Regions from separate parts of the Yersinia mollaretii ATCC 43969 genome, predicted to be linked through region 2. Evidence: predicted binding sites of a transcription regulator. Region 2 holds the regulator's gene; each other region holds the start of a gene.

Region 1 (4,292 bases), 370 kb from region 2:
ATGGATGTATTGGCACCGGGGATTGGTGAAATCATCGGGGGTTCACAACGTGAAGAACGCTTAGATGTATTGGACGCACGTCTGGAAGAGATGGGCCTCAATAAAGAAGATTATTGGTGGTATCGTGATCTGCGTCGCTACGGCACTGTACCACATTCAGGTTTTGGCCTTGGATTTGAGCGCTTGATCTCCTATGTAACAGGGGTCCAAAACGTTCGGGATGTTATTCCATTCCCACGTACGCCGAGAAATGCCAGCTTCTAAGTTCGTCATTTCGAAAAAAATTGTTAATTTGTATAAATAAAAGCCAGCTCAGCTGGCTTTTGTCATTTTTTAAAGTTCGATCTAAGTCACAAAGTTCCCTTAAATTTACATTTAGTAACACATAGTATCCCACTGAAACACATTCAGGTAATTGGTAGCATTTTCGGTCTGGATTATAAGGTCTGTGAATGGAACACTGCGTTCAGACACAGACGACACCAAACTCTCAACAATAGTTCCAAAAAAATTATTGGCGGCAGTGGCAGGTGTCCGAATAAAACCAATGAGGGTAATAATAATGATGAAGCGCAATATTCTTGCAGTAGTAATCCCAGCATTGTTAGCAGCTGGCGCAGCTAATGCAGCAGAAATCTACAACAAAGACGGCAACAAACTTGACCTGTACGGTAAAGTTGACGCGCGTCACCAGTTCTCTGATGCTAAAGGCCAAGACGGCGACGAATCTTATGTTCGTTTCGGCTTCAAAGGTGAAACCCAAATTACTGACCAACTGACCGGTTACGGCCAGTGGGAATACAACATTCAGGCTAACCACGCTGAATCTCAAGGTTCTGAAGGCAACAAAACCCGTCTGGGCTTTGCTGGCCTGAAATTTGCTGAATTCGGTTCATTCGACTACGGCCGTAACTACGGCGTAATCTATGACGTTAACGCATGGACTGACATGCTGCCAGTGTTCGGTGGTGATTCTATCTCCAACTCTGATAACTTCATGACTGGTCGTTCTACTGGTCTGGCAACTTATCGTAATACCAACTTCTTCGGTCTGGTTGATGGCCTGAACTTTGCCCTGCAATATCAAGGCAAAAACGAACGCGATAACGATATTAAAGATTCCAACGGTGACGGTTTCGGTATCTCTTCAACTTATGACATCGGTTATGGCGTAAGCTTCGGTGCTGGTTTCTCTTCAGCTAACCGTACTACTGCTCAGAAAGATGCTCATCTGAATCCAGCGACTGGTCTGCATGTTGCTGAAGGCGACAAGGCTCAGGCTTGGAACTTTGGTGCCAAATACGATGCTAACAACGTATACTTGGCTGCAATGTATGCTGAAACTCAAAACATGACTCCATTTGGCAATGATGGTATTGCTAACAAGACTCGTGACATTGAAATCACTGCACAGTACCAGTTCGACTTCGGTCTGCGTCCATCTCTGGGCTATGTTCAGTCCAAAGGTAAGGACCTGAACAACAACACTGATGACAACCATGATCTGTTGAAATATGTTTCTGTTGGTACCTACTACGCGTTCAACAAAAACATGACCACCTATGTTGATTACAAAATCAACCTGCTGGATAAAGACAACTTCACCGAAGCAAATGGTCTGATGACAGACGACGTTGTAGGTGTTGGCTTGGTATACCAGTTCTAAGTCAAACTTAATCAGGCAGTTTGTCTGCTGACATAAGTTGAAAAAAAGACAGGGCTTCGGCTCTGTCTTTTTGTTTCTATCCTTAGCCAATGTAGGGATATTACGCTGCCAATGGCGCTATTCCGCCGATTTTTCACCCTGAATCCCCTCGCCTCACAACATTCATTTCTTTTTATCGCAAACGGTTGGCAAAGGCGGTAACTGGCGTTACCCTGATAGTTCTGTTTGCTTAACGCTAAGCCATGGAAGCCTCTGACATGTTTGAAAAAATCACTGCTGCACCTGCGGACCCTATTCTGGGCCTGACCGATATTTTCCGCGCGGATGACCGCCCTAATAAAATCAACCTTGGGATCGGTGTCTACAAAGACGAAACCGGTAAAACGCCCGTGCTCACCAGCGTGAAGAAAGCTGAGCAGTATTTGCTGGAAAATGAAGTTACTAAAAACTATTTGGATATTGGCGGCCTGCCAGCTTTCGCCAGTTGCACTCAGGAACTGTTGTTCGGTACCCAGAGCGCCATTATTGCTGATAAACGTGCACGTACCGCTCAAACTCCGGGTGGGACTGGCGGGTTGCGCATCGCCGCTGATTTTATCGCTCATCAAACCAGCGCCAAACGTGTCTGGGTCAGTAATCCTAGCTGGCCAAACCATAAAAACATCTTCGCTGCTGCAGGGCTGGAAGTGGTTGAGTATGCCTATTATGATGCTGCGAACCATGCACTAGACTTCGATGGGCTATTAAATAGCCTGTCAGAAGCTCAGGCTGGCGACGTCGTACTGTTCCATGGCTGCTGCCATAACCCAACCGGTATCGACCCAACTGCAGCCCAGTGGAGCCAACTGGCTGAACTCTCTGTGGCTAAAGGTTGGTTGCCGCTGTTTGACTTCGCCTATCAGGGCTTTGCCAAAGGGCTGGAAGAAGATGCTCAGGGCCTGCGTATTTTCGCCGCAACACACCAAGAATTGATTGTTTGCAGCTCTTATTCAAAAAACTTCGGTCTGTACAATGAGCGTGTCGGGGCTTGCACTATTGTGGCAGCAAGCAGCGATGTAGCTGATATTGCATTCAGCCAAGTTAAAGCGGTTATTCGTGCTAACTACTCTAACCCACCGGCTCATGGTGCCTCTGTGGTAGCCACCATTTTGGGCAACCCGGCACTGCGTGCAATTTGGGAACAAGAACTGACCGATATGCGCCAGCGTATTCACCGTATGCGTCAGTTGTTTGTTAATACATTGCAGGAAAAAGGCGCGAAACAAGACTTCAGCTTTATCATTAACCAGAATGGTATGTTCTCGTTCAGTGGCCTGACCAAAGAACAAGTTCTACGTCTGCGTAATGAGTTTGCCGTTTACGCAGTAAATTCTGGCCGAGTGAACGTTGCAGGAATGACGCCGGACAACATGGCTCCACTGTGTGAAGCTATTGTTGCTGTGCTCTAATTAGTGCTCTGTGACTGACTATAAAAAGGGTGCCTTTAATAGGCACCCTTTTTTCCCTTAATTTATCAGTCCAAACTGACCTTAATGGAACATATATTTGGCAAACTCGCTCATTGGCATGGGTCGCCCAAACATATAGCCTTGCAGATAATCAACATTATGCGCCTGTAAGTAACGCATTTGCGTATCGTTTTCAACACCCTCAGCAATCGTCTGTAACCCCAGTCGAGTCGCCAAATCAATCACATTACCCACAATATGGCTCGACAGTGCATCGGAACCAATCATACCGACAAAACTTTGGTCTATTTTCAAGAAATCGACTTTAAATTGCTGCAAATAACTCAGACTTGAATGCCCAGTGCCAAAGTCGTCAATAGCAATGAAGACACCAAGGGCATGAAGCTCTGCGAATAACCTATCGGTCATCTCATCTGCAACGATCAATTTGCGCTCGGTTAACTCCAACGTGATATTAATTTTATTGCCGCCAAAAGCCTGAATGAAATGACGGCAGTCATCCAACAGACTCAAATCACGGCAATGGTTGGCACTAATATTAAAGCCGAAATGGAAGCCTTCCGGTAATTGATTCACATAAGGCGCAAATTTCGCACTGACTTGCTGCATAATAGAACGGGTCATTGGCACAATAAGTTCGCTGTCTTCGGCCATCGGAATAAAGTGATTTGGTTGAATCATCCCCTGCCCAGGGTGTTGCCAGCGCATTAAGACTTCACAGCCAATCCAGTATTTTTCTTTACCTGTCACAATAGGCTGCATATAAGGAATAAACTCGCCATTGTCCAGTGCTTGCTTTAATACTTGCGTTGGCGACGCTGCTCTGCCTGATAACCAGAAAACAAGGGCGGCGGACCCAATACTCATTACGATGAAAAATATCAGGCTGCCTTGAGTATATTGCCAGGCATAGGCCAAATATTGCTGATTAGAAAGTGTCGTATTTAGCGAATAGGCAAATTTATCTGATGCCAGATAGAGCAGTTCCCCCCCATTCTGAGGCTGGCCGATATGCACCACTCCTGCCGAATCCATCCATTTGTCGCCGACTTTCAGTTGTAGCTGAATATCACCACTGAGCAGGTTAAGAATACTCCGTAGGTAATAGCCATCAACAGCCACCAGAATACTGTATTCACCTCGCGCCTGTCGGTACA
Region 2 (4,292 bases):
AGCAGGCACCATTCACAAGCGCCATTATGCAGAAAGGAATAAGTAAGCTTACCAGTGTGGGTGTCGTCAAGGTCGCGATGAGATAGAGCGCGATCATACTGGTGCTATACCCCGCTAACAGCCAAGGCAGAAGGGTATTCCCTTTAATGCGAGTCAGTGCGCTACGGCAACTGAATCCACCTAACAGGAAAGCCAGCGTCTGTGGAACATAGCTCAAACCGATGGCATTAGGGCCATATCCCATGTCACCCAGAATAAAAGGTGAACCGGTTAACCAAGCAAAAAATCCGGCGCTACATGCGGCGAATATCATCACATTGCCGCTAAATACCGGAGATTTTAGCAACTGCCAGAAACTGATCGCCGTCTTATGTTGGTCGGCCTTATCGGTCACGGATTTTTTCCGCTCTTTCAGCCGTGCGGTTGGAATCAGTAGCAGCAGTGTGATGACCAGTAGGACGACAAAGATTGAGCGCCAGCTGAAGTGGTTTAACAGCCAGGCACCCAGCAGGGGGGCGAGCGCCGGAGAGAGCGCAACCAATGGCATAATGGTGGCAAAGACACGATTGGCTTTACCGTCACGATAGCGATCCACCACCAAGGCTTGCCAGCTCACGGCCGCAGAACAGACCCCCACCGCCTGAATAAAGCGCAGGATCAATAGTTGCGTGGCCGTTTCCACCCACAGAATCCCCAAACAGCCGAGGGCAAATAACCCCAGTCCGGCTAACAGCACCGGCTTACGGCCTAATTTATCAGATACCGGCCCCCAGATAAGCTGGGCGATAGCAAAACCCGCGAGAAAAATGCTCAAGCTAGCACTGATGGATCCAGCGGAGGTTTGCAGTTCTTGTTGCATGGCCCCAAAGGCGGGTAAATACATGTCGGTGGCCAGATAACCCAACATGCTTAAACCAGCCAGATAGAACATGAAGCTAGGTGTCGTTTTCATTCTTTATTATTCTCTATTTGAAAATGTGCAGGCGCTGCTGTTGTAAATAGATTGTTGCAGGCAATTTGTGGCGGAGGGCATTCTATCCGGTGAGTGATTCTGTTGTGAAACGGTAATATTTGCGCCATGCTGTCAAAATATTTGATAGCTAAGTGATTAAGCTGAAGGGGCAGAAAATAATGTGGTCCGAATACTCACTGGATGTGGTTGACGCAGTGGCGCGTACCGGTAGCTTCAGTGCTGCTGCACAAGAATTGCACCGTGTGCCATCGGCGATAAGTTATACCGTGCGCCAACTTGAAGAGTGGCTGGCAGTGCCGCTGTTTGAACGACGTCATCGTGACGTAGAATTAACCGCCGCAGGTCTGGTTTTTATCAAAGAAGCACGTGATGTCATCAAAAAAATGAATGGCACCCGTCGTCAATGTCAACAAGTGGCGAATGGTTGGCGGGGGGAATTAACTATCGTGATAGATAAAATCGTCAAGCCCCAGCGCAGTCGCCGCTTAGTATTGGATTTTTATCGACATTTTCCTGATATCGAATTACGAGTACGTTATGAAGTATTCAATGGTGTCTGGGATGCATTGGTCGATGGACAGGCAGAAATGGCCATCGGTGCTACTCGCGCAGTGCCTGTTGGGGGGCGGTTTGTTTTTCGTGATATGGGATTTTTAAGCTGGCAGTGTGTGGTGAGTGTCAAACATCCATTAGCTCAGCTAACCGGGCCGCTGACCGATGATCAGCTCCGCCCTTATCCCTCACTTTGCCTCGAAGATACTGCGCGAAATTTGCCTAAACGAGACACCTGGACGCTAGATAATCAGCAGCGGCTGGTGGTTCCGGATTGGGTGACGGGGATCGACTGCCTGTGTGAGGGGTTATGTGTTGGCATGGTGCCCGCCCATATGGTTTCGCCACTGATTGCGCAGGGGAAACTGGCGGCGCTAAACTTGGCGGAACCGCTGCCGGATAGCCCGTGCTGCCTGACGTGGGAGCAGAATAATCATTCGCCCGCACTGGCTTGGCTGCTTGAGTATTTGGGTGACAGTGTCACGTTAAATGCAGAGTGGATGAAAGATGATACTCTATCATCATCTCGTGACTGATGATGATGGAGATCACCGCCGATAGCAGCCTGTACTATCGGCGGGAGAGGATTAACGGCGATAATCGCGGAACGGACCATCGGCAACAGAACGTCGTTCGACCAGTTTCGGGTGAACCTCAATGGTCTGGGGATCTTCGCGTTTGCTGACAATGCGGTCGAGCAGCATCGCAAAGGCCGTTTCGCCCAATCGCTCTTTCGGCTGATGAATGGTGGTGAGTGCCGGGGAGAAATAGCGCGCATTACGCACATTATCGTACCCGATCACCGAAATATCCTGCGGCACTCGCAGGCCCAGCTCATCGGCTGCGCATATTGCGCCCATCGCCATAATATCCCCGCCACAGAACACGGCGGTCGGGCGATGTTTCTGTGTCAGAATTTGATGCATGGCTTTATAACCCGATTCCGGTTCAAAATCGCCCTGAACCACCCATTCATCACGCACCGTGATATTGGCCTCCTCCAGTGCTTTAAGGAAGCCCTGATGGCGACCACCGCCGGTATTGCGGGATAACTGACCGGGGATCGCGCCTATATCACGATGACCGCGTTCAATCAGATAACGGCCAGCCAAATAGCCGCCTTCAAAGGCATTATCAATAATAGAATCAGTAAAATCGCCACGTGCCGTTCCCCAATCCATCACCACCATCGGGATATTGCGATAATCTTCGAGCATCCCCAGCAGTTGCTCGGGATATTCTGAACACATGACTAACAGCCCATCAACACGCTTTTGTGCCAACATCGCCAGATAGGCTTTCTGCTTATCCAGATTATTATGAGAGTTACATAAAATCAGCGTGTAACCCTTGCTATAACAGCTGTTTTCAACCGCTTCGATCACTTCGGCAAAATAGGGCGCTTCGCTGGATGTTGCCAATAAGCCAATGGATTTGGTGTGGTTAACTTTCAAACTGCGGGCCACAGCACTGGGCGAATAATGCAGCTCTTTAATGGCTGCCCACACGGCAGCCTTGGTATTTTCGGCGACGAAACGAGTTTTGTTAATCACATGCGAAACGGTGGTGGTGGACACACCCGCGTGTTTGGCCACATCTTTAATCGTTGCCATAAAAAAATGACTCCTAAGCTTACCTGTTACCGTCGGTAAGTATGATGTTAATCGTTTGCCTGCAGACTCGAAAACACTCAGACAGATGCATATTATTGGGCTGGAAAATGGAATCAGCGGCTTGTCTGAGAGTATTTATTGGACGTTATTAGTCGGTATGCAGTTATGAACTGCGAATTTTGTCTGATCTGGAGTCAAAGTGGAAGAGGTATTCAAAGTTATAAAGTGCGTAATGAGCACAAGATTTTTTTTCTGAATTGTGGGAAGATAATTTAACACAGTAACTTTGTGTCTTTTTCCTACTACAAACTGACCGGCTAAGGAGTTTTTATGGATACCAATCTGAAAATGTCGCTGATTACGACTGTTGGTGCGCTGGCGATGATTATTGCCTTTAGCTTCGTGGCGGTAATGAATTAATTAAGCCGCTTGCCGGTAAAATTATTAAGTAGGGCGGTTTACCCGCCCTGAGTTATTTCTGCTGATGTGCTAACACACCGCCTATCATTTATTGCCTTATCAGGCTAGATTCTTCTCAACGAATGACCAGTTAACCAGCGCCCAGAAATTCTCCAGATATTTTGGCCGCGCATTACGGTAATCAATATAATAAGCGTGCTCCCACACATCGACGGTCAGCAATGGCTTATCATTTGTGGTCAGAGGGGTTGCTGCATTAGAAGTACTGACAATCGCCAGCGTGCCATCTGCTTTTTTAACCAGCCAAGTCCAGCCTGCGCCAAAATTTTTCACTGCGGCATCGGTAAACTGCGCTTTAAACTCTGCAAATGAACCGAATGACTGATTAATGGCGTCGGCCACTTTACCCGTCGGCTCACCACCGCCATTTGGCGACAGGCAGTGCCAGTAGAAAGTGTGGTTCCAAACTTGGGCCGCATTGTTGAAGATGCCACCGCTGGAGGTTTTTACGATCTCTTCCAGTGTCTTGCCCGCAAACTCAGTCTCTTTAATCAGACTATTGAGATTAACCACATAGGTATTGTGGTGTTTTCCGTGGTGGTATTCCAGCGTTTCAGCTGAGATGTGGGGTTCCAGCGCATTTTGCGCATAAGGTAATGCCGGTAATTCAAAAGACATAGCTCTCTCCTTTCGGGGTTGCTCAGGGTGTTTGCTCCTCAAATCCCATCAATAGC
Region 3 (4,292 bases), 850 kb from region 2:
TCGAATTTGGCACCTTATCGGCACTGCAATTATTTAAGCAGGCTAAGCTTGATGTGGTGATTCTGGAAGTGGGTCTCGGTGGGCGGTTGGACGCGACCAATATTGTTGATTCTGATGTTGCGGCGATCACCAGTATCGCGATAGATCATACTGACTGGTTGGGTTTTGACCGGGAGAGCATTGGGCGTGAAAAAGCCGGTGTGTTCCGCGCAGGAAAACCTGCGGTGGTGGGGGAGCCAGATATGCCGCTCTCCATTGCCGATGTTGCCGCGAAACTCGGTGCGCAGCTCTATCAGCGTGATAAGGCGTGGCAGTTCAGTCAGCAAGAGCAAAGCTGGTGCTGGCAGTGCGACGATCGTCAGTGGGCTGATTTGCCACTACCTAATGTGCCGTTGGCGAATGCGGCCACTGCGTTAGCCGTGCTGCACTATTCGAAATTACCCTTGAGTGAAGCGGCTATTCACCAAGGCTTGCAAGCTGCCCGTTTGCCGGGGCGTTTCCAGCGAGTCAGTGAGCAACCCTTGCTGATTTTGGATGTTGCCCATAATCCACATGCCGCACGTTATTTGACCGATCGACTAGCTCAGTTGCCGAAACAGGGTAAAGTACGGGCAGTGGTGGGGATGTTATCCGATAAAGATATTGCGGGGACATTGGCATGTCTGGCTGAACAGGTCGACGAATGGTACTGCGCACCGCTAGAGGGGCCGCGTGGGGCCACTGCGGCGCAACTGGCTGAACATCTCAGTCTCTCCCGCCAGTTTGGCGATGTTGAAACAGCTTGGCGTCAGGCTATGCAGGATGCAGAACCACAGGATGTGGTCATTGTCTGTGGCTCTTTCCATACTGTCGCCCATGTGATGGCAGCATTGAATCTATGACAGTATCGAGTTTATAACCGCTTGAATTTATAAACGAATGAATGTGGGGAGTGCGAGTGGCAAGTAAGTTCCAGAACCGTTTAGTCGGGACCATAATTCTGGTGGCATTGGGCGTGATTTTACTGCCGGGGCTACTGGATGGCAAAAAAAAGCATTATGAGGATGAGTTTGCAGCTATCCCCTTAGTGCCAAAACCCGGCGATAGTCAGGAAATTGACGCGGTTCCGCCGGTCAGTCAACCTTTGCCTATCGCGCCACCGGAAGGTGCGGCGCAAGCCGTGGAAGTCCCCAAAGATGACTCCGTTTCTCAGGCCGCGAATGATGCCGGTAACCTGCCATCTGAACCGACAATCGTCACACCGCCACCAATACGAAATAAGCCGGTTGAGGTGAAACCTGTTGAGAAGAAATCGGTCGAAATCAAACCGATACCGGTAGAGAAAAAACCGCAGGAGGTCAAACCTAAACCTGAGGTTAAGCCGGAAGCTAAACCAGAAGTTAAACCAGAAATTCAGCCGGAGAGCAAACCGGCGACAGAAGAAAAGGCACCGGTAGGACAGGCTTATGTCGTCCAACTGGGGGCGCTAAAAAATGCGGCTAAAGTGAATGAAGTTGTCGCCACACTGCGCCTGTCAGGTCATCGGGCATTTACCGTGCCTGCGACCCCGGTTCAGGGCCAGATAACCCGAGTATTTGTCGGGCCGGATGCGTCAAAGCAAAAATTGCAATCTGCCTTACCGGAGCTTAATTCATTAAGTGGCCTGAATGGACAGGTTCGGCCCTACAGCACAGGGCGGTGAGATTTAACTGTGCGGCTAGAGGTCAGGGCGCACGGGGTTTGTGAGCTAAGTTTGTGCGACGATTGTTGTTTTTAAAATCGTCGCACTTTAATTTGTCATGGGGTCAGAAACCCCTACGCAAACGTTTTCTTTTTCTGTTAGAATTCGCCGCGAACAGGATGCAGCGGCGATTTCGTCATTGGAATAGTCATGGTCTGGATTGATTACGTCATTATAGGGATTATCGGATTTTCTGCGTTAGTCAGCTTAATTCGGGGATTTGTCCGTGAAGCATTGTCACTTGTAACATGGGGATGCGCGTTTTTTGTCGCCAGCCATTTTTACACTTACCTTGCTATCTACTTCACTCGCTTTGAAGATGAAGTAGTGCGTAACGGAATTGCCATCGGCATTTTGTTCATCGCGACATTGATCGTCGGGGCTATTGTTAACTACGTGATTGGCTCACTGGTTGAACGTACCGGGTTATCAGGAACAGACAGGGTATTGGGGATCTGTTTTGGGGCGCTGCGAGGTGTTCTGATTGTCTCAGCCATGTTGTTCTTTCTCGATACATTCACCGGCTTTTCACAAAGTGAAGACTGGAAGCAGTCACAATTAATCCCGCAGTTCAGTTATATCATCAGGTGGTTCTTTGACTACCTGCAGAGCACGTCGAGTTTCTTACCGAATCAATTACCGATTCGGAGCGGCTTATGAGGAAAAGACAACATGTGCGGTATTGTCGGTATCGCCGGTTTTTCACCGGTAAACCAGTCGATTTATGATGCGCTGACGGTGCTCCAGCACCGAGGCCAGGATGCTGCGGGCATCGTTACCATTGATGCCCATAATGGGTTCCGGCTGCGTAAAGCAAACGGCTTGGTGAAGGATGTATTTGAAACCCGGCATATGCTGCGCTTACAGGGGAATATGGGTATTGGCCATGTTCGTTACCCGACAGCAGGTAGCTCCAGTGCTTCAGAGGCTCAGCCCTTCTACGTTAACTCACCGTTTGGCATCACCTTGGCTCATAACGGTAATCTGACTAACGCTCACCAACTGAGAAAGAAATTATTCGAAGTTTCTCGCCGTCATGTGAACACCACGTCTGACTCAGAAATTCTGCTGAATATTTTTGCCAGTGAATTGGACCGTTTCCAACATTACCCGTTGGAGTCTGACAACATTTTTGCCGCTGTTGCCGCAACGCATCAGCTGATTCGTGGTGCCTATGCTTGCGTCGCGATGATTATCGGCCATGGCATGGTCGCCTTCCGTGACCCTAACGGTATCCGTCCGTTGGTGATTGGTAAACGCACCTTGGTTGATGGCCGCAATGAGTACATGGTCGCTTCTGAAAGTGTGGCACTCGATACCCTTGGCTTCGAATTCCTGCGCGATGTTGCGCCGGGCGAAGCGGTGTATATCACCGAAAAAGGCCAGTTGTTCACTCGCCAGTGTGCTGAAAATCCAAAATACAACCCGTGCTTGTTTGAATATGTCTATTTTGCCCGTCCAGACTCCTTTATGGACAAAATTTCGGTTTACAGTGCGCGCGTGCGCATGGGCCAGAAATTGGGCGCAAAAATTGCCAAACAGTGGGAAGACTTGGATATTGATGTGGTTATCCCTATCCCTGAAACCTCCTGCGATATCGCGCTGGAAATTGCCCGTATTCTGGATAAGCCGTACCGCCAGGGGTTTGTGAAAAACCGCTATGTCGGCCGTACCTTCATCATGCCGGGCCAGCAAGAGCGTCGTAAATCAGTGCGCCGCAAACTGAACGCCAACCGTGCCGAGTTCCGTGATAAGAACGTATTATTGGTGGATGACTCTATCGTACGGGGTACGACATCAGAACAAATCGTCGAGATGGCACGTGAAGCTGGGGCGAAGAAAGTCTATTTTGCTTCTGCCGCTCCTGAAATTCGCTTCCCGAATGTGTACGGCATCGACATGCCTAGCGCCAATGAATTGATTGCGCATGGCCGTGAGGTGGATGAGATTCGCCAGTTGATTGGTGCCGATGCACTGATTTTCCAGGATCTTCCCGACCTGATCGAAGCCGTGCGCGAAGATAACCCCGATATTACTCAGTTTGAGTGCTCAGTCTTTAATGGCGTTTACGTCACTAAAGATGTTGATCAGAGCTATCTGGAGTATCTGGAGTCGTTACGTAACGATGATGCGCAGGCATTACGTAATCATAACGAAGCGGAAAATCTTGAGATGCATAACGAAGGGTAATACACCGTCGTTTTACTGATAGATAAAGATGAATCAAAAAGGTGCAATCCGCTTTTAAACGCGGTGCACCTTTTTTTATTTTAGGATGCGGGGTTTTGAGATGTGGATAGCATCACTTGCTAATCCATGCCTGATACGGCAAAGTTTGCCCCTATTTGTTTATGTTATGCTTAATTTAGTAGCATAACGTCAGTGTGAGGCAGTTTTCCATGAAACGACTTATTATCGGTATCAGTGGGGCCAGCGGGGCCATTTATGGCGTGCGGCTGTTACAGGTGCTGCAACATGTCGAGGGCGTGGAAACACATTTGATCATCACTAATGCTGCCCGCCAGACGCTGGCACTGGAAACGGCGTTCAGTGTCAAAGAGGTACAGGCGTT

The links. Region 2 encodes PurR, which represses purine synthesis genes. Its sites were predicted from a motif close to CANGCAAACGTTTGCNTG; they were not measured.
Region 1: the regulator PurR is predicted to act here: its motif matches at 1,841-1,858, upstream of HRD69_RS17890 (amino acid aminotransferase).
Region 3: the regulator PurR is predicted to act here: its motif matches at 1,796-1,813, upstream of cvpA (colicin V production protein).

The regions. Positions count from the first base shown of each region.
Region 1 covers NZ_CP054043.1:4,009,850-4,014,141, forward strand. Annotated here, with positions in the region: gene asnS (asparagine--tRNA ligase) at 1-264, shown strand, start outside; gene ompF (porin OmpF) at 566-1,666, shown strand; gene HRD69_RS17890 (amino acid aminotransferase) at 1,924-3,114, shown strand; gene HRD69_RS17895 (EAL domain-containing protein) at 3,196-4,292, opposite strand, start outside.
Region 2 covers NZ_CP054043.1:3,638,244-3,642,535, reverse strand. Annotated here, with positions in the region: gene punC (purine nucleoside transporter PunC) at 1-952, opposite strand, end outside; gene punR (DNA-binding transcriptional activator PunR) at 1,132-2,061, shown strand; gene purR (HTH-type transcriptional repressor PurR) at 2,113-3,138, opposite strand; gene cydH (cytochrome bd-I oxidase subunit CydH) at 3,469-3,558, shown strand; gene sodB (superoxide dismutase [Fe]) at 3,658-4,236, opposite strand.
Region 3 covers NZ_CP054043.1:2,787,771-2,792,062, forward strand. Annotated here, with positions in the region: gene folC (bifunctional tetrahydrofolate synthase/dihydrofolate synthase) at 1-881, shown strand, start outside; gene dedD (cell division protein DedD) at 938-1,681, shown strand; gene cvpA (colicin V production protein) at 1,871-2,380, shown strand; gene purF (amidophosphoribosyltransferase) at 2,393-3,910, shown strand; gene HRD69_RS12275 (UbiX family flavin prenyltransferase) at 4,120-4,292, shown strand, end outside.